Regions from separate parts of the Pseudomonas sp. TH37 genome, predicted to be linked through region 2. Evidence: predicted binding sites of a transcription regulator. Region 2 holds the regulator's gene; each other region holds the start of a gene.

Region 1 (5,972 bases), on a different contig from region 2:
GAAATACCCCAAGGAGTGCGGTGTTGCAGCAGGTGATCCGCGGTGAGAGTAGGAAAAATCTCGGCTTTTCGTAAAGTATTCGTTACGGATTGGTCGCTATGGCGCAAGTATTGATATTTGCGGGTTTGAAATGGCTCACAGGTGTCACATAATCTTGACGACTAACTTGGTGCCCCCGCAGAAAATTTCTCGCGCCGGGCCTCGATCACCGCTGTTACGGGCCTTTATATGCGTATCAAAGTTCACTGCCAGAACCGCATCGGTATCCTGCGCGACATTCTCAACCTGCTGGTCGAGTACGGGATCAACGTCGCCCGCGGCGAAGTGGGCGGTGAGCACGGCAACGCGATCTATCTGCACTGCCCGAACCTGATCAACATTCAGTTCCAGGCGTTGCGTCCGAAGTTCGAGGCGATTGGCGGGGTATTCGGCGTCAAGCGCGTAGGGCTGATGCCCAGCGAGCGTCGGCATATGGAACTCAATGCCTTGCTCGGTGCCCTGGAGTTTCCGGTGCTGTCGATCGACATGGGTGGCTCCATCGTCGCGGCCAACCGTGCAGCGGCGCAGTTGCTCGGAGTGCGGGTGGACGAGGTGCCGGGGATTCCACTGTCGCGGTACGCCGAAGATTTCGATTTGCCGGAGCTGGTGCGCGCCAACAAGTCGCGGATCAACGGCTTGCGGGTGAAGGTTAAGGGTGACGTGTTTCTCGCCGACATCGCGCCGCTGCAATCGGAGCATGACGAAAGCGAGGCCATGGCCGGTGCGGTGTTGACGCTGCACCGGGCGGACCGGGTAGGCGAGCGCATCTATAACGTGCGCAAGCAGGAGCTGCGCGGCTTCGACAGCATTTTCCAGAGCTCGAAAGTAATGGCGGCAGTGGTACGCGAAGCGCGGCGCATGGCACCGCTGGATGCGCCGCTATTGATAGAAGGCGAAACCGGCACCGGCAAAGAGCTGTTGGCGCGGGCCTGTCACCTGGCGAGCCCGCGTGGGCAATCACCGCTGATGGCGCTCAACTGCGCCGGTCTGCCGGAGTCCATGGCCGAGACCGAACTGTTCGGCTACGGCCCCGGTGCCTTCGAAGGAGCGCGGGCCGAAGGCAAGCTCGGGTTGTTGGAGCTGACGGCGGGCGGTACGTTGTTCCTCGATGGCGTCGGTGAAATGAGCCCGCGCTTGCAGGTGAAATTGCTGCGCTTTCTGCAGGACGGTTGCTTCCGTCGTGTAGGCAGTGATGAAGAGGTCTATCTGGATGTGCGGGTGATCTGCGCGACTCAAGTGGACTTGTCCGAGCTGTGCGCTCGCGGTGAGTTTCGCCAGGATTTGTACCACCGCTTGAACGTGCTTTCGTTGCACATCCCGCCGTTGCGCGAATGCCTCGACGGGTTGGCGCCGCTGGTGGAGCACTTCCTCGATCAGGCCAGTCGGCAGATCGGTTGCCCGTTGCCGAAACTGGCGCCGGCGGCGATGGAGCGGCTCAGTCACTATCACTGGCCGGGTAATGTGCGGCAGTTGGAAAACGTACTGTTCCAGGCGGTTTCCCTGTGCGACGGCGGCACCGTCAAAGCCGAGCACATTCGTCTGCCAGACTACGGCGTGCGTCAGCCGCTTGGCGATTTTTCCCTTGAGGGCGGCTTGGACGAGATTGTCGGGCGCTTTGAAAAGGCGGTGCTGGAACGTTTGTATTCCGAGCATCCGAGCAGTCGGCAACTGGGCAAGCGGTTGGGGGTTTCGCATACGACCATTGCCAATAAGTTGCGTGAGTACGAAGTCGGTAAAGAGCCGGGCTAAACAGCTTTTGTGGCGAGGGAGCTTGCTCCCGCTGGGCTGCGTAGCAGCCCCCTGCAATCTTTCGGAACCACCCCGTTGCGCGAATTTTACGACTGCTGCGCAGCCGAACGGGAGCAAGCTCCCTCGCCACAGGGAACTGAGTCGGTCATGAAGGCCGGCTCTTGCCACCTACCGGCATAACACCGCCGGTTTTTCGTCTTCGACACATTCCCCCAATCCCCTATGAATCCCTCAAGTCCTTTGTTTGCCGGGCCCTGCGCCGCCAGAAAAAAGTTGGTCTGCAAATTGCTTATGGCTCAGCAGTACAGCAGTGGGCGGCAAACGTCCGGCATGCAGAGGAAAGAGTGTGGACAAGTACCTTTATGTGGCAATGACCGGCGCCAGCCAGAATGCACTGGCGCAGAAGGCTCATGCCAACAACCTGGCGAACATCTCTACCAACGGTTTTCAGAAGGACCTGGAACAGGCCCGTTCGATGCCGGTGTTTGGTGACAGCTTTCCGGCGCGTGCGTTTGCCATGACCGAGCGTCCGGCCACCGACTTCTCCCCGGGTGCGCTGGTGCAAACCGGTCGCGACCTCGATGTCGCGGTGCAGGGCAATGGCTGGATCGCCGTGCAGAACCCCGATGGCGGTGAAAGCTACGTGCGCACCGGCAGCCTGAACGTTGACGCGCTGGGCGTGCTGCGCGCCGGCAACGGTATGCCAGTGGTAGGCAATGGCGGGCCGATTGCCGTGCCGCCCGAGCAACAAATCGAAGTCGGCGAAGACGGCACCATCAGCATCCGTGCGATGGGCGAAGGCCCTCGCGTGATGGCCGAAGTCGACCGTATCAAACTGGTCAACCCAGACTTCAAGAACATGACCAAAGGCCTGGACGGTTCGATCCACACCAAGGATGGCAAGCCGGCGCAGGCCGATGCCAACGTCAAGCTGGTGTCCGGGTTCCTTGAGTCGAGCAACGTCAATGCCGTGGAAGAAATGACCTCGGTGCTGGCGCTGGCCAAGCAGTTCGAGCTGCACATCAAGATGATGAACACCGCCAAAGACGATGACCAGGCCATGGCTCGGGTCTTGCAGATCAGCTAATTATCAGAACGTCGCGCCGTAAAACAGGCGCACGAGGAGAATCGAATGCTTCCGGCTCTATGGGTTGCCAAAACAGGTCTGTCCGCCCAGGACACCAACCTCACCACCATTTCCAACAACCTGGCGAACGTATCGACCACGGGTTTCAAACGTGACCGCGCCGAGTTCCAGGACTTGCTGTATCAGATCAAACGCCAGCCAGGCGCCCAGTCGACCCAGGACAGCGAACTGCCGTCGGGTCTGCAAGTGGGTACCGGTGTGCGCATCGTCGGCACCCAGAAAAACTTCACCGCCGGTAGCTTGCAAACCACCGAGCAGCCGTTGGACATGGCCATCGACGGTCGCGGTTTCTTCCAGATTCTGCAGCCGGACGGCACCACGTCCTACACCCGTGACGGTACGTTCCACCTGGATTCCAACGGCCAGATCGTCAACGCCAGCGGCTTCGCCCTGGAGCCGGCCATTGTTATTCCGAACGACGCTCAGACCTTCACTGTCGGCCGTGACGGCACCGTGTCCATCACCGTTGCCGGCAACCCGGCCTCCCAAGTGATCGGCAACCTGCAAACCGCAGACTTCATCAACCCGGCCGGTCTGCAAGCGGTGGGTAACAACCTGTTCCTGGAAACCGCTGCCAGTGGCGCGCCGCAAGTCGGCACCCCGGGCCTCGCCGGTTTCGGTACCACGCTGCAGAACACCCTGGAAACGTCCAACGTCAGCACCGTTGAAGAGATGGTCAACATGATCACCACTCAGCGCGCCTACGAGATGAACTCCAAAGTGATCTCCACTGCCGATCAGATGCTCTCGTTCGTAACGCAGAATCTGTAATCAAGTCTATGAGGCGGCCATGAGGTCGCCTGCAACACCGTGAGGTAGGGTCATGAATCGCTTTGTATCTGTTCTGGCACTGAGTGGGGTCGTCGTGCTCGCGGGCTGCGTCGCTCCGCCGCCCAAGCCCAATGACCCTTACTACGCCCCGGTGTTGCCGCGCACGCCGCTGCCGGCTGCCGCCAATAACGGCTCGATCTACCAGGCCGGTTTCGAGCAGAACCTGTACAGCGACCGCAAGGCGTTCCGGGTCGGTGACATCATCACCATCACCCTGAACGAGCGCACCCAGGCGAGCAAGAACGCCAACTCGCAGATCGACAAGAACAGCGACACCAGTGTCGGCCTGACCTCGTTGTTCGGCTCCAGCCTGACCACCAACAACCCTATCGGTGGCAATGACCTGAGTCTGAACGCCGGCTATAGCGCCGACCGCGCGACCAAGGGCGACAGTAAGTCCGGCCAGAGCAACAGCCTGACCGGTTCGATTACCGTGACCGTCGCCGACGTGTTGCCCAACGGCATCATCGCCGTGCGCGGCGAGAAGTGGCTGACCCTCAACACTGGCGATGAGCTGGTGCGCATTGCCGGCCTCGTTCGCGCCGATGACATCGCCACCGACAACACCGTGTCGTCGACCCGCGTCGCCGATGCACGCATCACCTATTCGGGCACCGGTGCGTTTGCCGATGCGAGTCAGCCAGGCTGGTTCGACCGTTTCTTCCTCAGCCCGCTGTTCCCTTTCTAGGTGGCTATGTTGAATCTTAAACACCTGATGGTGGGCGCTCTGTTGCTGACCGCAGCCTTCGATGCTCAAGCCGAGCGGCTGAAGGACATCGCCAGTATTTCCGGCGTGCGTTCCAACCAATTGATCGGCTACGGCCTGGTGGTCGGGCTTAACGGCACCGGCGACCAGACGACCCAGACCCCGTTCACCCTGCAGACGTTCAACAACATGCTTTCGCAGTTCGGCATCAAGGTGCCGGCAGGTTCGGGCAACGTGCAGTTGAAGAACGTTGCAGCGGTATCGATCAGTGCCGACTTGCCAGCGTTCGCCAAGCCGGGTCAGCAGGTGGATATCACCGTTGCGTCCATCGGTAACTCCAAGAGCCTGCGCGGCGGCACCTTGCTGCTGACGCCGCTCAAAGGTATCGATGGCAACGTCTACGCCGTCGCTCAGGGCAACCTGGTGGTTGGCGGTTTCGATGCCGAAGGTCGTGACGGTTCGAAAATCACTGTCAACGTTCCGTCGGCCGGTCGCATCCCTGGCGGTGCATCGGTCGAGCGTGCGGTGCCAAGCGGTTTCAATCAGGGCAACAGCCTGACCTTGAACCTCAACCGTTCGGACTTCACCACCGCCAAACGCATCGTCGACAAGATCAACAACATGCTTGGCCCTGGCGTCGCTCAGGCCATCGACGGTGGTTCGATCCGCGTGACTGCGCCACTCGATCCGAGCCAGCGGGTCGACTATTTGTCGATCCTCGAAAACCTCGAAGTCGACCCGGGTCAGGCGGTGGCGAAAGTCATCATCAACTCGCGGACCGGCACCATCGTGATCGGCCAGAACGTCAAGGTTTCCCCGGCCGCCGTGACTCACGGCAGCCTGACCGTGACCATCACCGAAGACCCGATCGTCAGCCAGCCTGGCCCTCTGTCCAACGGGCAGACGGCGGTGGTGCCGCGCTCGCGGGTCAACGCCCAGCAAGAAGCCAAGCCGATGTTCAAGTTCGGCCCGGGCACCACCCTCGACGAAATCGTCCGGGCGGTGAACCAGGTCGGCGCGGCACCGGGTGACTTGATGGCGATCCTCGAAGCGCTGAAGCAGGCCGGCGCGTTGCAAGCCGACCTGATCGTGATCTGAGGACGGCGACCATGGATATGCGCAAAAGCGGTCTGGTCAGCAGCAGCGACTCGGGTTCCTACTCGGACCTGAATCGCCTGAACCAGCTCAAGGTCGGCGACAAGAACAGCGATGCGAACATGCGCAAAGTGGCGCAGGAATTCGAGTCGCTGTTCCTTGGTGAAATGCTCAAGTCCATGCGCTCGGCCACCGAAGCGCTGGGCGAGGACAATCCGCTCAATACGCCAGCGGCCAAGCAATACCAGGAAATGTACGACCAGCAGTTGGCTGTTTCCATGTCTCGCGAAGGCGGTGGTATTGGCTTGGCGGACGTACTGATGCGCCAGATGTCGAAGAACAAACCGATGGCGCCGGGAGAGGCTGCAGCGGCGTCTGCCGCTAAGCAAGCTGCCGCGAAAGCCG
Region 2 (5,972 bases):
GACATGGTGATCCAGCCGAAGAAGAAAACTGACGAGCAAAAGGCCCAGTAATGGCAACTCTGAAAGCTCAGCATCTGGCCAAGAGCTACAAGAGCCGTCAGGTCGTGCGCGACGTCAGCCTGTCCATCGACAGCGGTCAGATCGTCGGCCTGCTTGGCCCTAACGGCGCCGGTAAAACCACCTGCTTCTACATGATTGTCGGCCTGGTACAGGCCGATCAGGGCCGCGTACTGATCGATGACCTGGATGTCAGCCACCAGCCGATGCACGGTCGTGCGAAGGCGGGTATCGGCTATCTTCCGCAAGAAGCGTCGATCTTCCGCAAATTGTCGGTGGCCGACAACATCATGGCCATCCTCGAGACCCGCAAGGAACTCGACAAGGCCGGTCGTCGCCAAGAGCTGGAAAGCCTGCTGCAGGAATTTCACATCCACCACATCCGCGACAACCTCGGCATGAGCCTGTCCGGTGGTGAACGCCGCCGCGTGGAAATTGCCCGGGCACTGGCCACCAATCCGAAATTCATCCTCCTCGACGAACCTTTCGCCGGTGTGGACCCGATTTCGGTGGGCGATATCAAGCAGATCATTCATCACCTCAAGGCCAAAGGCATTGGTGTGCTGATCACGGACCATAACGTCCGTGAAACCCTGGATATCTGCGAAACCGCCTACATCGTCAACGATGGTCAACTGATCGCTGAAGGTGACTCCGCCACCATCCTGGCCAATGAACTGGTCAAGGAAGTGTATCTGGGTCATGAGTTCCGCCTGTAAGCACTGAGGTGCCCGGGTCGCCGAGAGAGCGCTCACTTCAATAAAAAATCAATAAGTTTTTATTGTTACAGCGCTCTAGGCAAACACTTCAGTTTCGGGCATATAATTTGCTTATGTTTGGCGCTTCGGCGCCCTGTAGTGGATGGCGCATGTGCGCCGGCGAATAAGGTGTTAAGCCCCTGCCATGAAACCATCGCTAGTCTTGAGAATGGGCCAGCAGCTGACGATGACACCGCAGCTGCAACAGGCCATCCGCCTGCTCCAATTGTCGACCCTGGACCTGCAACAGGAAATCCAGGAGGCCCTGGAGTCCAATCCGATGCTCGAACGCCAGGAAGAAGGCGACGACTTCGATAATGCCGACCCCTTGGCCGATAGCGCCGAACAGAAACCCAACGCCGACATTCAGGAACCCTCCTACCAGGAAACCGCCCCAACGGTGGATAACCTCGAGGAAGGCGACTGGAATGAGCGCATTCCTAACGAATTGCCCGTCGACACGGCCTGGGAAGACGTCTACCAGACCAGCGCCAGCAGCCTGCCGAGCAACGATGACGACGAGTGGGATTTCACCACCCGCACATCGGTCGGTGAAAGCCTGCAAAGCCATTTGCTCTGGCAACTGAACCTCGCACCGATGTCCGACACCGATCGCCTGATCGCCGTGACCCTGATCGACTGCATCAACAATCAGGGCTACCTGGACGAAACCCTTGAGGAAATCCTCGAAGCCTTCGACCCGGAACTGGACATCGAACTGGACGAAATCGAAGCCGTCCTGCACCGCATCCAGCAATTCGAACCCGCTGGCATCGGCGCCCGCAATCTCGGCGAATGCCTGCTGCTGCAACTGCGCCAGCTGCCCGCCAAGACCCCTTGGCTGGCCGAGGCCAAGCGCCTGGTCACCGATTACATCGACCTGCTCGGCAGCCGCGACTACAGCCAGCTGATGCGCCGCATGAAGCTCAAGGAAGATGAACTGCGTCAGGTCATCGAATTGGTCCAGAGCCTCAACCCGCGCCCGGGCTCACAGATCGAGTCCACCGAAGCCGAATACGTCGTTCCCGACGTGATCGTGCGCAAGGACAACGAGCGCTGGCTGGTGGAGCTGAACCAGGAATCGGTGCCACGCCTGCGGGTCAACGCCCAATACGCCGGTTTCGTGCGCCGCGCCGATACCAGCGCCGACAACACCTTCATGCGTAATCAGTTGCAGGAAGCTCGCTGGTTCATCAAGAGCCTGCAAAGCCGCAATGAAACCCTGATGAAAGTCGCCACCCAGATCGTCGAGCATCAACGCGGCTTTCTAGAATACGGTGACGAAGCCATGAAGCCGTTGGTGCTGCACGACATCGCCGAAGCGGTGGGCATGCATGAATCGACGATTTCACGGGTGACCACGCAAAAATTCATGCATACCCCACGGGGCATCTATGAACTGAAATACTTTTTTTCCAGCCACGTCAGTACCTCCGAAGGCGGTGAATGCTCGTCCACGGCGATCCGCGCGATCATCAAAAAACTGGTTGCTGCGGAAAATCAGAAAAAGCCGTTGAGTGACAGCAAGATCGCTGGTTTACTGGAGGCACAAGGCATTCAGGTAGCCCGTCGCACCGTCGCCAAGTACCGCGAATCCCTGGGGATCGCGCCTTCCAGCGAACGGAAGCGGTTGATGTAGCCGCCGGGCTCGCCACAGCGTTCCAGTGGCAGGCATTTCTGCCTGCCGCTTTATGCACTGGCAACGAAGGAGAAGCTGTATGCAAGTCAACATCAGTGGACACCAACTGGAAGTGACCGAACCCCTGCGCACCTACATCGGCGAAAAACTCGACCGATTAGAGAGGCATTTCGACAAGATCACCAATGTGCAAGTCACGATGAACGTCGAAAAACTGCTGCAGAAGATCGAAGCCACGCTGCATATTCCCGGCGGAGAAGTGGTCGCCAATGCCGAGCATACGGACATGTATGCCGCCATCGACCTGCTGACCGACAAGCTGGATCGCCAACTTAAAAAGCATAAGGAAAAGACCCAGAGCCTCCTCCAGGGCGCGACCGGTCGTTAACACCCCCAATCCATGATCCGACTAGAAACCATCCTGACCCCCGGCCGTTCCCAAGTGAACGCGCCGGGTGGCAGTAAAAAGAAAGCCCTCGAGCAAATTGCCAACCTTATCCACCGCGAAGTACCGGATCTGGAAATGCAGGACGTATTCGAGGCCCTGATTGCCCGTGAGAAACTCGGTTCTACCGGTTTCGGCAACGGCATCGCCATCCCCCACTGCCGGCTTAAAGGCTGCACCTCGCCAATCAGTGCGCTGCTGCACCTGGAAGCCCCTATCGATTTCGACGCCATTGATGGCGCCCCGGTTGACCTGCTGTTCGTTCTGCTGGTCCCGGAAGCTGCCACCGATGCACACCTGGAATTGCTCCGTCAGATCGCCAGCATGCTGGATCGCAAGGAAGTGCGTGAGAAGCTGCGCAGCGCCCCGAGCAACGAAGCCTTGTATCAGGTTGTCCTGGACGAGCAAAACGGTCACTAATCATGCGCCTGATCATCGTCAGTGGCCGCTCCGGCTCAGGTAAAAGTACCGCCCTCGATGTGCTCGAGGACAACGGCTACTACTGCATCGACAACCTGCCTGCTGGTTTGCTGCCGGAACTGGCCGAACGCGCGCTGATTCACACCGAGCTGGCACAACCGCTGGTGGCCGTGTCCATTGATGCGCGCAACCTGCCGAGCCACCTGTCACGGTTCCCCGAATTGCTGGAAGAGGTCCGCAGCCGGCATATCCAGTGCGATGTGCTGTACCTGGACGCCGACGAAGAAACCTTGCTCAAACGCTTTTCGGAAACTCGCCGTCGTCACCCGCTGAGCAGCGCCAATCGCTCATTGGCGGAGGCGATACAGGACGAAACCAATCTGCTGGGGCCTATCGCCGATCTGGCCGACCTCAAGGTCAATACCACCAATCTGAACCTGTATCAGCTGCGCGATACCATCAAGCTGCGCCTGCTGAATCAGCCGGAACCGGGCACTGCGTTCCTGGTGGAATCTTTCGGGTTCAAGCGTGGCATGCCGGTGGACGCCGATCTGGTGTTCGACGTGCGCTGCCTGCCCAACCCTTACTGGAAGCCGGAGCTACGGGCACAGTCCGGGCTCGATCAACCGGTGGCCGAGTACCTGGCGGCACAGCCTGACGTCGAAGAGATGTTCCAGGACATTTCCTCGTACCTGCTCAAGTGGCTGCCCCGCTTTGCCGCCAGCAACCGTGCCTATGTCACCATTGCCATTGGCTGCACCGGCGGGCATCACCGCTCTGTCTACCTGACCGAACGTCTGGGTCAGGTCCTGCAAAAAACCCTGAAGAACGTCCAGGTCCGCCACCGCGACCTCAGCTAAAGGATTCACATCGCGATGCCTGCTCTGGAAATCGAAATCATCAACAAGCTGGGCCTGCATGCCCGCGCGTCTGCAAAATTCGTTGGCGTCGCCGGTGAGTTCAAGGATTGCACGATCAGAGTAGGACGCACTCCGGAATCCACGGTCGATGGCAAAAGCATCATGGCCATGATGATGCTCGCTGCAGGCAAGGGCACCAAAATCTATATCAGTACCGAAGGCGAAGACGAGCAAAGAGCGCTGGATGCGCTGACAGACTTGATCAACCGTTACTTCGACGAAGGCGAATGAACAGCGCAGGCTCTTGTGGCGAGGGAGCTTGCTCCCGCCGGGCTGCGAAGCGGCCCCAAAAACTGCCACCGTTGTACGCCAAACATAACCGCATTCGCTGATTTCACGACTGCTCCGCAGCCGAACGGGAGCAAGCTCCCTCGCCACAAAAGCACCTCTTCGCCAAGTTTGCACACCTCAAGCCAACGCTGTATCCATCACCATCATCAGACAAAACCCGATCAGCAGCCCAAGGCTGGCCAGTTTGTCGTAACCATGGCGGCGCGATTCGGGGATGACTTCGTGAGTCACCACCAGCAGCATCGCACCGGCCGCTAGTGCCAGCCCTAAAGGCAACAGCAGTTCGGCCAGGCTCACCAGCCAGGCGCACAACAATGCGAAGACCGGCTCAACCAAACCTGACACAGCACCGATCAGGAACGCCTTGACCCGCGACATCCCTGCTCCGGCCAACACCAACGCAATCACCAGCCCTTCCGGCACATCCTGCAAGGCGATGCCCATGGCCAGGCTGTCGGCGTCAGGCATGCCACCGCCGGCCGAGACGCCGACCGCCATGCCTTCGGGGATGTTGTGGGCGATGATGGCAAACACAAACAACCAGATCCGCGGTGGAATCACCGATCGCTCCAGTGTCCCCACGATCATTTCAGGCGTAGCGCCAGACACCCTGCGATCCACCAGAAACAACCCGAATGCACCCAGCATGATGCCGAAGCTGATCAGGCTGCTGGCCGCCCAAGGCGTCAGGCCGAGGTTTTCGGCCGCGGCAATACCCGGCACGATCAGCGAAAACGCCGTCGCCGCGAGCATCACTCCGGCCCCGAAACCGAGCAATATGTCGCTGACTACCTGAGGCATCTGCCGAATCACCAGCACCGGCACCGCGCCCAAAGCGGTGCCCAAGGCGCAAATCGCACCACCTTGCAGGGCGCGCTGCAGTTTCGGTTCGAGGTCCAGCCAGCTCAGCCCTTGAGCAGCCAATAACGTCATGCCCGCCAGCAGTAACAGCGATCCCAGTGCGTAACGAAACATTCGTCCACTTCCGACCGCCAGTGTTTCAGTGCCCATAGTCAGCCCTGGATTGTTTTTATAGAGACTTAGGGGGCGTTCTCAACTAGTTCCCCCTCCGCGTTGTCGCCTTAAAGCGGGCCAGGCAAGGCGCAGGCCGCTGGGAATGGTTGTTCCCTTTCCAAGGCCTGCAACGCAGCCTGGCCCGCTTTAAGGCACAACCCGAAGGGCCGGGCCTGCTGTTGTGCAGGGCTGCGTTGCTCGAAGCTTATTTGGAATGACCAAACCACGCTTCTCGCGCCTTGCCCTGCACAACAGCAGACCCGGCGCGGAGGGGAAACTAGTTGAGAACGCCCCCTAAACCAGCGCAGCCTGATAACGCGCGGCGACTTCGGGCCAATTGATCACGTTGTAGAACGCATTGATGTATTCCGGACGACGGTTCTGATAGCGCAGGTAATAAGCGTGTTCCCAAACGTCCAGGCCGAGAA
Region 3 (5,972 bases), on a different contig from region 2:
GGTATGCGCCCGGTTCATCCCGGCGAGATCCTCAAAGAGGAATACCTGGAGCCTCTGAACCTTACAGCTGCTGCTTTGGCCAGGGCATTGAGCGTCTCGACTCCGACGGTGAACGACATCGTGCTTCAGCGTAGGGGCGTCAGTGCAGACATGGCGCTCAGGCTTTCCATCTGCCTGGATACGACCCCAGAATTTTGGCTGAACCTGCAATCGACATACGATTTGCGCAAAGCCGAGATTGAACGGGGTGCCGTGATTCGAGATCAGGTTGAGCGTATTTCTCACTGCGCCTGATCTTTCGTATTAACTGAACCCCACGTCTAAAGCGTGGGGTTCTTTTTTGGAGATCAGAATGCTTGGAGCACCTTCGATACTCGCTTCCACCAAGGTTCGTTGACGGCGCTTCGTGGTCGATCCTGGTCAGGCAACATCTGCGGAACGTCTTGCAACCGAATCCACGGCTGGTTATTCCAGTGCAGCAAACTCAACGACATTTCCGGCCAGTTCAGCAGGCTCAGGATCGGGCGTTCGGTTGAGGTGGGTTGCTGGGCGTCTCTGAGCGCCGGCACCACGTCGTGGGTCAGCCATTCGCGCAGGCCTCGGTATTCGGGGCAGTAGTGGTAGACCAGTAATGCGTAGACACCGGATTCGCTGATGAGCAGGGTGTTTTCGACGGTGCCATGGATGAGCATCTGTAGGGTTTGGTGTTGGTCGGGGTCGAGTTTGCGGACGGCGCGTTCGTCGAGGAAGAGGCGCAGGAGTCGGCCGAGGTCTCGGGCGCTGAACCAGGGTTGGTTTCCGAGGAGGAGGGCGTGGAGGTGGAGTTTGTGGCGGGTGAATATGTGTGGTGTCAGATAGTTTTCGTCCATAGTGCAGTGCCCAAATTCGCTTGATAGATGACTGCCTCTTATCGTCGCCAAACAATAAAGGTGGCAGCTGCGTGCGGGTTGGCGAACCGGCCAAGCGAATACCGGCAGACCCGAAGGTCTCCCACACACAGCCGCCATATAACGAATCGAGAAAAATACCCGATATCGAATGACGTTGCGTGCATAGCTTGGTTCCAGGTCGCCAAACCTAGTGCTGACATTCAGCATCAGGTGAGCTTAGGAGCCGGGGCTTTGCGACGCTATCGGACGGCGGTGCTGATCTTTGTAGGAAGTTGCCGGGATGTTTGCGGGGCTTAAGATCAAAAGATCGCAGCCTTCGGCAGCTCCTACAGGGGTGGTCGTTCCAGCGAGGGGCTGCTGGAACACCGTGGTGACTCTATCGCGAGCAGGCTCGCTCCCACATAGACCCCATTGTCAAAGGGGATCGGCGGGGTTACTCGGTCGGTGGATTGAGCTTCGCTTCCAGCTCAGCCACTTTCGCCTCTAGGCTCTCCAACCGTGCGCGGGTCCGTGCCAGTACGACCATCTGGCTATCGAACTCTTCCCGGCTCACCAGATCCAGCTTGCTGAAGCCACTCTGCAACAAAGCTTTGAACTGGCTTTCGATTTCGCTTTTTGGCAGTGGGGTGTCGCCGCTGAAGAGGCGGGAGGCGGTGCCGCTCAGGGCGTCGAGGAAGTCTTTGGGCGCGAGCATGGGAAATGTCCTGTCAACAATGGCGGGCAGTGTATCACGCAGTGTCTATAGTCAATCTCGGCGACTGCGATGCACGCTTTTCGCGCATGTGAGTGGACGGCCGCGCACTGTTGTTGTGCGTAACTGTTGCGTCAATTGAGCGAAAGGGTCTGCGGCAGCGGCCAAGCACTTGAAATCAATGGGTTTTGGATAGATGGCAAGCTTTCTGCTTAGTCGCTGGTGACCCATGCACTGATGCAGTCGCTGTGACGAATGCAGTGCGCCAAGCGGAACGGGGGAAGTTTCGTGCGGAGTGGTTCGCTGGCGTCGGACGGGCAGGTAAGGCCGACGATGCGTTACAAAGCCAGGCACTGCGCTTAGACTTGAGTCGGGTTTGTTTTCCTGGGGCAAGTCCACCAATTCGGGAGAGAGTTTTCATGAAGCTAGTCACTGCCATCATCAAGCCGTTCAAACTGGACGACGTGCGCGAGTCGCTGTCCGAGATCGGCGTGCAGGGCATTACCGTTACTGAGGTCAAAGGCTTCGGTCGGCAGAAGGGTCACACCGAGCTGTATCGCGGCGCGGAGTACGTGGTCGATTTTCTGCCCAAGGTGAAGATCGATGTCGCCATTGACGACAAGGATCTGGACCGGGTTATCGAGGCGATAACCAAGGCCGCCAACACCGGCAAGATCGGTGACGGCAAGATCTTCGTGGTCAATCTGGAACAGGCGATTCGCATCCGTACCGGCGAAACCGATACCGACGCAATCTAAGCCGCCACAAACCCAACGCCCCAGGAGAAAACAATATGACTCTGCGTAAATTCGCAGGGCTAGGAGCCCTGTTGTCCCTCGTAATGCCCGGCCTGGCCATGGCGGCAGACGAAGTGGCGGCCCCAGTCCTCAATTCCGGCGATACCGCCTGGATGATGACCTCGACAGCCCTTGTGCTGTTCATGACCATTCCCGGTCTCGCGCTGTTCTACGGCGGCATGGTTCGCTCGAAAAACATTCTTTCCGTGATGATGCAGTGCTTCGCCATTACCGGTCTGATCAGCATTCTGTGGGTCATTTATGGCTACAGCATTGCGTTCGACACCACCGGCATGGAGCAGGGTGTCGTCAACTTCAACTCGTTCTTCGGTGGCATGGGCAAGGCGTTCCTCGCCGGTGTCACGCCTTCGAGCCTGACCGGCCCCGCGGCGCTGTTCCCCGAGGCGGTCTTCATTACCTTCCAGATGACTTTTGCCATCATCACCCCAGCGTTGATCGTCGGTGCTTTCGCCGAGCGGATGAAGTTTTCCGCCATGCTGATCTTCATGGGCATCTGGTTCACCCTGGTTTACGCACCGATTGCGCACATGGTCTGGTCCGGCAACGGCGGTCTGATGTGGGATTGGGGCGTACTCGACTTCGCCGGCGGCACCGTGGTGCACATCAACGCCGGTGTGGCCGGTCTGATTGCCTGCCTGGTGTTGGGCAAGCGTAAAGGTTTCCCGACCACCCCGATGGCTCCGCATAACCTCGGCTACACCCTGATGGGCGCCGCGATGCTGTGGGTCGGCTGGTTCGGCTTCAACGCCGGTTCTGCTGCCGCCGCTAACGGCACTGCCGGCATGGCGATGTTGGTCACCCAGATCGCCACTGCCGCTGCGGCGCTGGGCTGGATGTTTGCCGAGTGGATTACCCACGGCAAGCCAAGCGCACTGGGTATCGCTTCGGGTGTTGTGGCCGGTCTGGTTGCAATCACTCCGGCGGCCGGCACCGTGGGCCCGATGGGCGCTCTGGTGATCGGTCTGGCGGCGGGCGTGGTGTGCTTCTTCTGCGCAACCACCCTGAAACGCAAGCTCGGTTATGACGACTCCCTGGATGCCTTCGGCGTGCACGGTATCGGCGGTATCCTCGGCGCGATCCTGACTGGTGTGTTTGCTGCACCATCGCTGGGCGGTTTCGGCACCGTTACCGACATCGCTGCTCAAGTCTGGATTCAGTGCAAAGGCGTGGGCTTCACGGTGATCTACACCGCGATCGTCACGTTCATCATCCTTAAGGTCCTGGACGCCGTCATGGGGCTGCGTGTCACCGAGGAAGAAGAAGCTGTCGGCATCGATCTGGCGCTCCACAACGAACGCGGCTACAACTTGTAAGCACGCGCATAAAAAAATTGCCCGGCTTGCCGGGCATTTTTTTGTCTGGAATTTGTCAGTGGAGGAAGGGCTGAAAGGTTTTTTCTCACACGTTCAGTCGCGTTTACGACGGGCGTTTTTCTACGGCCAATGGCTTACACGATTGAAGGAATATTAGGGCCTTTGTTTTTTCACAGAGCGCGCTAGAATGCGCCCCGAACGTGCGGAGAACTGTATGTGGCAACAGACTCTGATTACCCTGCGGGCACGGCCCCGGGGCTTTCATCTGGTAACGGATGAATTACTCGCCGGCTTGCCTGAACTCAAGGCGTGTCGGGTCGGTCTGTTGCATTTGTGGCTACAGCATACCTCGGCGTCGTTGACCATCAACGAGAACGCCGATCCGGCGGTACGTCGCGACTTCGAACGATTTTTCAATCGTCTGATCCCACAAGGAACAGACGGCTATGAGCATAACGACGAAGGCCTGGACGACCTCCCGGCGCACTTCAAGGCCAGCGTACTTGGCTGTCAGCTCAGTTTGCCGATCTCGGCAGGCCGACTGGCGTTGGGGACCTGGCAAGGTGTTTATCTGGGCGAGCACCGTGATCATGGCGGTGCCCGTAAAGTCCTCGCCACCGTGCACGGTGAAGGGGCATGAAAACCGCTGGTTACCAGCGGTGGTTGATTTTTTTCCGGCAGCCGTCGACAGACGGCAAAGCTGGGCTATAACTAATCTGCTTTTCGCAAGTCATGAGGTAGAACATGAGCGACGATGATCTGGAAAACGACGACCTCGAAGTAGGCGACGAAGACGAAACCGAAGAAGGCCTTGAAGCGGCGGCAGAAGACGTCGCTGAAGATGACGGCGGTGATACGCCCGTTCCGACTGCCAAAGGCAAGGCCAAGGCTGCGGTATCGGTCGATGAGCTGCCGAGCGTCGAAGCCAAGAACAAGGAACGCGACGCCCTGGCCAAGGCCATGGAAGAGTTTCTGGCACGGGGCGGCAAGGTGCAGGAAGTGGAGGCCAATGTGGTCGCCGATCCTCCCAAGAAGCCTGATAACAAGTACGGCAGCCGGCCTATCTAAGCGCCTGCTTCTTGCTTGCTGAAAAAGCCCGCCGTCGCTGCGGGCTTTTTCATGGGTGAGGATAAAAAATCAAAGTTTACGGTGACCCCTGTGGGAGCGGGCTTGCCCGCGATGAGGCCGTCACATTCAAAATTTATGTTGGATGAAACACCGCCATCGCGGGCAAGCCCGCTCCCACAGGTTATGTGTCAGGCGGAAGCCGAATTCCACCGCGCCAACAACCCCGGCAATTCGTTCAGGCTACGAATCTCGGCATCTGGCGCCTTCTCGACTTCCCACGCTTTGCCCGCCGGGTTAAACCAGATTGCCCGCAACCCCGCCTGTTGGGCGCCGGCAATGTCATCACCGGGATGGTCGCCGATATGCACTGCGGTTTCGGCCGTCGCGCCACCCCGTTGCAACGCTTCGTGAAACAGTCGCGCATCCGGCTTGGCAATGCCGATGTCTTCGGCGCACAGGGCAAACTTGAAGTAATCCGCCAGCCCCAATCGACGCACATCGGCATTGCCGTTGGTCACCACGCCAAGCGCATAGTGATTGGCCAGAATTTCCAGGGTCGGTTGCACCTCCGGGAAGATCTCCAACTGATGCCGCGCATGCAGAAACACTTCGAAACCCTGATCGGCCAGGTCGAATGCTTCGGTATGTCCGTAACCGGCTTCTTCCAGCGCATGGAACAACACCCGCCGACGCAGGGCGCTGATGCGGTGCTTGAGGCTCGGTTCGTTGCTCAGCACTCGCTCGCGAATCGACCACAGATGTTCCACCGGTACCGCGCCCAGGTTCGGTGCATGCTCGATCAGCCATTCACGCAGTATGGCTTCGGCGCTGACGATCACCGGGGCGGTGTCCCACAGGGTGTCGTCGAGGTCGAAGGTGATCAATTGGATGGTCATGAATCATCGCCTTTAATGCGTTTGGCCCGTGGATGGGCACTGTCGTAGACCGTCGCCAGGTGCTGGAAGTCCAGGTGGGTGTAAATCTGGGTGGTCTTGATGTCCGAGTGGCCGAGCAGTTCCTGCACCGCCCGCAAGTCCTGAGAGGACTCCAGCAAATGGCTGGCGAAGGAGTGTCGCAACATGTGCGGGTGCAGGTTCTGCCCCAGTTCGCGCTCGCCGGCGGCCTTGACCCGTACCTGAATCGCCCGAGGGCCGAGGCGCCGTCCTTGCTGGCTGACAAACACTGCGTCGTC
Region 4 (5,972 bases), on a different contig from region 2:
ATTGGCGGCATTGCCATCAATGACGGCTCGGCAAACTTCGCCGACTTCAGCCTGACCCCGAACTTCGCCACGGCCGTTCAACAGCTCAACGGCAAGATCGGCACCATCGACAGCCGACAGGCAAAACCGGCCAGCGTTGACGTCAAAGGCAAGGTCGACCGCTATGCACCAGTGACCATCAAGGGTTCGGTCAACCCGTTCGACCCAATGGCCAGCCTGGACATCGCCACCAGTTTCAAACGGGTGGAGCTGACCACGCTGACACCCTACTCCGGCAAGTTCGCCGGTTACCGTATCCGCAAGGGCCGGCTCAATCTCGACCTGCATTACAAGATCACCAACGGCCAGCTCCTGGCCGAAAACAAAGTGGTGGTCGAGCAGTTGCAACTGGGTGAAAAGGTCGACAGTCCAGACGCCGTGAGCCTGCCGCTGAAACTGGCGATTGCCTTGCTCAAGGATGTCGACGGCAAGATTTCCATCGAGCTGCCGGTGAGCGGCGACCTGAACAACCCACAGTTCAGTGTCATGCCTATTATCTGGCAGACCCTGCGCAACCTGATCGTGAAAGCGGCCGCAGCGCCATTCAAAATGATTGGCGGTCTGGTCAGCGGCGGTGGTTCGGAAGACTTGGGCACCGTGGCATTTGCACCGGGTTCAAGCGACCTGAGCAAAGACGCTGAAGCGGCGCTGGTCAAATTGTCCCAGGCGCTCAAGGAACGTCCGGCCCTGCGCCTGGAAATCGAAGGCACCGCCGCCAAGACCAGCGATGGCCCGCTGATTGCCGAGCAACGCCTGGAGCGGGAATACCAGTACAACTACTACAAAATGCTCCAGCGCCGTGGTGACAAGGTGCCGGCCCAAGCCTCATTGCTGGAAGTGCCGGACAGCGAGAAAGGCCCGCTGCTCGAAGGGATCTACCGCACACGCCTCAAGACTCAGCCGCCCGCCGAATGGAAGGACTTGGGCAAGGAAGAGCGCAGCAAAAAAATGCGTGAAAGTGTGATCACGTTCTGGAGTTCCAGCGAGGTGCTGTTACGTCAACTGGGTCAAGAGCGGGCCAGCAGCATCAAGGATTATCTGGTGGATAAGGGTCAGTTGGCCGATGATCGCGTGTACTTCATCGACTCCAGCCTCGGTGAGGCACAAAGCGATGGCCGCGTTATCACGCCCATGCATCTGGATGCCGAGTGATGGGCGCACACTGGCTTCTGAGCCTGGCTCTGTTGCTGGTTGCCGGCCAGGCAGCGGCGGCCGATACCTTGCGCTGCGGCAGTCAATTGATCAGCGTCGGGGACAGGTCCGGCGAAGTGCTGCAGAAATGCGGAGAGCCCGTTGCCCGCGACGTGTTGGGCTATAAGCGCAGCGCCAATCGACGGGAAGAGTTTCAGGTCGAGGAATGGACCTACGGGCCCAACAGCGGGATGTACCAGTACCTGCGCTTTGAAGGCAACCGGTTGGTTCGAATCACCAGCAAGCGCGGGAATTGAAGAAGATCAAAAGATCGCCCTGTAGGAGCTGCCAAAGGCTGCGATCTTTTGATCTTTTCCCCCCAAAATAGAACAGGCCCCGACACGAATGCCGGGGCCTGTAATGGCCACATCCTTGTGGCCTTCGCATGAACTCTCAAGTAGCGGCAGACGTATGACTCGGCCCGCCTACCGCACCTTCTCCCAGTCCAGGCGAGAAGCCTTGTCTTACTCGGATTTCAGGCCGTCAGCGGACACATCTTTGACGCCTTTGATTTTCTTGGCGATAGCCACGGCGGTTGTTTTCTGAGCGTCTGTCAGAACGGTCATGGAAGACAGGGAAACAACGCCTTTGTTGGTTTCGACTTTGATGTCGGTGCCGGGGATGCCTTTCTCGGTTACCAGGTCTGCTTTGACTTTGGTGGTGATCCAGGTATCGGAAACATCCTCTTTCGCTTCAGTGACTTCACCGGCGGCCAGCATCATAGGTGCCTGAGTCGCTTGGGTAGTCTGTGCAAATGCAGCGTTGGCCATGGTCAGGGTCAGCGCGGTAGCAGTAGCGGCAGCGATAGCGAACTTCTTCATACGAGTAACTCCTGTATTTCTGGAAAGTCTGCTGCGTGTCTTGTCAGCAGGGTTACAGGAGATAGTGCGAACGTTGTGCCAACCGCCACATAAAAAATAAAACCTTTTAAATCAATATGTTAGACACAATGGCGATTTTCGAAATCATGCAAATTGCATGACTGCGAAATTATCTACATGCAACATGCGGGTTTTAGCGCAGGCCTAAGGCCATGAATTGTCGGGGGTTTTCTTGATATTGAATCGGTCCCCAAATGACGAGCAAAAAAATGCCCCGTGTCGTTAAACGCGAGGCATTGGCAGGATGACAATGGTTCAGGCGTCAGCAGCACCGGTACAGCCTTTAGGTGTGTATTGCTGTTCAGCCGTGGTAACGCAAGTCCAGCCACCGGTAAGGGTGCGTGTAAGCGTAATGGTTTTGCTGAGCACCGGCCCTGGAGCATTGAGAATAACGCAGCCAATAGTACCCGCACCGTCAGCGGCGGTACCCGATGCCGTAATCGTGCAATTACCGGTGGTCGCCGTACCGCCGATCAGTGCGAGGGTGGGGTTAGTGCCCTGGTTGATAATGTCTTCGAAAGGCACCTTCAATGCCGAAATCTCTGCAAGAGCAGCGGTGACCTTCGCCCGCGCCTGGTACTTCGAATACTGCGGCAACGCAAACGTCGCCAGAATCCCGATGATCGCCACCACGATCAGCAGCTCGATCAGAGTAAAACCTTTTTGATTTTTCATAGACAGGCTCCATGCATGAGTCGAAATCTCATGATCTGAACAAGGCACAGCACAGGTCATGCCAAGCCGCGCACGCCCCTGCCTGCTCGGCGCGAGATCGCGGCAAAGACCTTTCCTACTCCAAGGATCCGCACTATCTGACACTTTTTGTCACCTCACCCCGACTGGTTTGGTTCCACTGCTTGACTAGGCTATAAGTCATTAACTGTCTGCGTCCGGTATCCCAATGAATGACATTGCCCTTAGCGGTCTGGCCAAGCAATTGGTACTGGCCGAGCTGATCACTGACCAAAGTGCGCAACAGGCGTATCAGCAAGCCCAACGCAATCGAGTCTCGCTGGTCACCTACCTGGTGCAGAACAAACTACTGAAAAGCTGGCAGGTCGCCGAGGTGGCCTCGGAGCATTTCGGCATGGCCTTGCTGGACCTCAATTGCCTGGACAAGGACACCCAACCCCGAGGGCTGGTCAGTGAGAAGCTGATCCGTCAGCACCACGCCCTGCCCCTCTGGCGGCGTGGTAACAAGCTGTTCGTGGGGATTTCCGACCCGACCAATCATCAAGCCATCAACGACATCCAGTTCAGCACCGGGCTGAGCACCGAAGCCATTCTGGTGGAGGAAGACAAGCTCAGCGATGCCATCGAAAAATTCTTCGACAACCACTCCACCGGTCTGGAAGACATGGCCGATGTCGACCTCGACGGGCTGGACATAGAGTCGGTCGATGACCAGCACCAGGATTCCATCCCGGGGCAAGATACCGATGACGCGCCCGTGGTGCGCTTCGTCCACAAGATGTTGCTCGACGCGATCAAGAGCGGCTCTTCCGACCTGCATTTCGAACCCTATGAAAAAATCTACCGCGTGCGGATGCGCACCGACGGCATGCTGCGGGAGGTCGCCAGGCCACCGACACAACTGGCCAACCGCATTGCTTCGCGGCTGAAGGTCATGGCCAGCCTCGACATCTCCGAGCGGCGCAAACCCCAGGACGGGCGAATCAAAATGCGCCTGTCCAAAAGCAAGTCCATCGACTTCCGGGTCAACACGCTGCCAACCCTGTGGGGCGAGAAAGTGGTGATCCGGATCCTCGATCCGTCCAGTGCCCAAATGGGCATCGATGCCCTCGGCTACGAACCCGACCAGAAAGACTTGTACATGGCCGCTCTCAAGCAGCCACAGGGAATGATCCTGGTGACCGGCCCCACCGGCTCGGGCAAGACCGTGTCGCTGTATACCGGGCTGAACATCCTCAACACCGTCGACATCAATATTTCCACCGCCGAAGACCCGGTAGAAATCAACATCGAAGGCATCAACCAGGTCAACGTCAATCCGAGGCAAGGACTGGACTTTGCCCAAGCGCTGCGCTCGTTTCTGCGTCAGGACCCGGACGTGATCATGGTCGGCGAAATCCGCGACCTCGAAACCGCCGAAATCGCCATCAAGGCCGCCCAGACCGGGCACATGGTGCTTTCCACACTGCACACCAACAGCGCCGCGCAAACCCTGACCCGCTTGCACAACATGGGGATTCAGGGGTTCAACATCGCGACCTCGGTCAGCCTGATCATCGCCCAGCGCCTGGCGCGTAAACTGTGCAGTCATTGCAAAAAGCCCATCGAGATTCCCCGCGAGGCGTTACTCAAAGAAGGCTTTCCCGAGGAACGCATCGGCTCGTTCACGATCTATGAACCGGTCGGTTGCGATCAGTGCAACAACGGTTACAAAGGGCGAGTAGGGATTTATGAAGTGGTCAAGAACACCCCAGACCTGCAACGGCTGATCATGGCCGAAGGCAATTCACTGGAAATCGACATCCAGATGCGTAAGGACGGCTTCAACGACCTGCGTACTTCGGGCCTGCTCAAGGCCATGCAAGGCATCACCAGCCTTGAAGAAATCAATCGGGTCACGAAGGACTGAACATGGCGGTCAAAGCAGCGAAAATCAGCATATATGCCTGGGAAGGCACAGACAAAAAAGGCACAAGAATGACCGGCGAATTGACCGGTCAGAATCCCGCGCTGATCAAGGCTCAGTTACGCAAGCAAGGCATCAACCCGGGCAAGGTGCGGAAAAAAACCGCGTCCATTTTCAGTGCCGGAAAACGCATCAAGGCCTTGGACATTGCCCTGTTTACCCGGCAGATGGCGACCATGATGAAAGCCGGCGTGCCGCTGCTGCAATCGTTCGACATTATCGGTGAGGGCTTCGATAACCCGAAGATGCGCAAGCTGGTGGACGAGGTGAAACAGGAGGTCGCGGCTGGTAACAGCTTCGCCGCAGCCCTGCGCAAAAAGCCCCAGTATTTCGATGAGCTGTACTGCAACCTGGTGGATGCCGGCGAGCAGGCCGGGGCTCTGGATACCCTGCTGGAACGGGTGGCGACCTACAAGGAAAAGAGCGAAAGCCTCAAGGCCAAGATCAAGAAAGCCATGACTTACCCGCTGGCGGTGGTGTTCGTCGCGATCATTGTGACCGGGATTCTGCTGGTCAAGGTTGTGCCACAGTTCGAGTCGGTGTTCTCGGGGTTTGGCGCCGAACTGCCGGCGTTCACCGTGATGGTCATCGGCTTGTCGGAGTTCCTGCAGGCCTGGTGGTGGATGGTGCTCGGCATGTTGGGTGCGCTGATCTTCGGCGTCCGCCATGCCTTTAAAAAGTCCCCGGGCTTTCGGGACCGGATGGACACCTGGCTGCTGAAACTGCCGTTGGTGGGCGCGCTCATGTACAAGTCTGCCGTGGCCCGTTACGCCCGCACCTTGTCGACCACGTTTGCCGCCGGGGTGCCACTGGTCGAAGCCCTGGATTCAGTGGCGGGCGCGACCGGCAACATCGTGTTCAAGCGAGCGGTGTTACGCATCAAGCAGGATGTTTCAACCGGCATGCAGCTGAATTTTGCCATGCGCACCTCCGGCATCTTTCCGAACATGGCGATCCAGATGACGGCCATCGGCGAAGAGTCCGGCGCACTGGACGATATGCTCGACAAGGTCGCAAGCTTCTATGAAGACGAGGTGGATAACATGGTCGATAACCTGACCAGTCTGATGGAGCCTTTCATCATGGTGGTGCTGGGGGTTATCGTCGGCGGCCTGGTGGTTGCGATGTACCTGCCCATCTTCCAACTTGGCTCAGCGATCTGATATGTCCTTGAACGAATTTCTGAGTCTCAACCCGCTGGC

The links. The regulator sigma-54, encoded in region 2, starts transcription at its own class of promoters, with help from an activator protein. The targets are predictions, from matches to a motif close to ANTGGCATNNANNTTGCTNT.
Region 1: a site for sigma-54 is predicted at 2,061-2,080, ahead of JFU11_RS02125 (flagellar basal body rod protein FlgF). Genes of this name have one in related genera too.
Region 3: a site for sigma-54 is predicted at 1,777-1,796, ahead of glnK (P-II family nitrogen regulator). Genes of this name have one in related genera too.
Region 4: a site for sigma-54 is predicted at 2,833-2,852, ahead of JFU11_RS22540 (pilin). Genes of this name have one in related genera too.

The regions. Positions count from the first base shown of each region.
Region 1 is NZ_JAEKFD010000001.1:445,364-451,335, reverse strand. It holds gene JFU11_RS02130 (sigma-54-dependent transcriptional regulator) at 229-1,788, shown strand; gene JFU11_RS02125 (flagellar basal body rod protein FlgF) at 2,135-2,875, shown strand; gene flgG (flagellar basal-body rod protein FlgG) at 2,921-3,706, shown strand; gene flgH (flagellar basal body L-ring protein FlgH) at 3,759-4,454, shown strand; gene JFU11_RS02110 (flagellar basal body P-ring protein FlgI) at 4,461-5,570, shown strand; gene flgJ (flagellar assembly peptidoglycan hydrolase FlgJ) at 5,582-5,972, shown strand, end outside.
Region 2 is NZ_JAEKFD010000008.1:134,590-140,561, forward strand. It holds gene lptA (lipopolysaccharide transport periplasmic protein LptA) at 1-51, shown strand, start outside; gene lptB (LPS export ABC transporter ATP-binding protein) at 51-776, shown strand; gene JFU11_RS20285 (RNA polymerase factor sigma-54) at 961-2,454, shown strand; gene raiA (ribosome-associated translation inhibitor RaiA) at 2,534-2,842, shown strand; gene ptsN (PTS IIA-like nitrogen regulatory protein PtsN) at 2,855-3,319, shown strand; gene rapZ (RNase adapter RapZ) at 3,322-4,179, shown strand; gene JFU11_RS20305 (HPr family phosphocarrier protein) at 4,195-4,470, shown strand; gene JFU11_RS20310 (ZIP family metal transporter) at 4,648-5,541, opposite strand; gene JFU11_RS20315 (superoxide dismutase) at 5,839-5,972, opposite strand, start outside.
Region 3 is NZ_JAEKFD010000005.1:377,661-383,632, forward strand. It holds gene JFU11_RS16110 (HigA family addiction module antitoxin) at 1-294, shown strand, start outside; gene JFU11_RS16115 (Bro-N domain-containing protein) at 348-869, opposite strand; gene JFU11_RS16120 (accessory factor UbiK family protein) at 1,324-1,584, opposite strand; gene glnK (P-II family nitrogen regulator) at 2,001-2,339, shown strand; gene JFU11_RS16130 (ammonium transporter) at 2,375-3,712, shown strand; gene JFU11_RS16135 (secondary thiamine-phosphate synthase enzyme YjbQ) at 3,927-4,352, shown strand; gene sutA (transcriptional regulator SutA) at 4,457-4,780, shown strand; gene JFU11_RS16145 (HAD family hydrolase) at 4,969-5,676, opposite strand; gene xerC (tyrosine recombinase XerC) at 5,673-5,972, opposite strand, start outside.
Region 4 is NZ_JAEKFD010000009.1:303,452-309,423, reverse strand. It holds gene JFU11_RS22555 (DUF748 domain-containing protein) at 1-1,191, shown strand, start outside; gene JFU11_RS22550 (DUF2845 domain-containing protein) at 1,191-1,487, shown strand; gene JFU11_RS22545 (BON domain-containing protein) at 1,695-2,051, opposite strand; gene JFU11_RS22540 (pilin) at 2,367-2,786, opposite strand; gene pilB (type IV-A pilus assembly ATPase PilB) at 3,013-4,713, shown strand; gene JFU11_RS22530 (type II secretion system F family protein) at 4,716-5,933, shown strand; gene JFU11_RS22525 (A24 family peptidase) at 5,935-5,972, shown strand, end outside.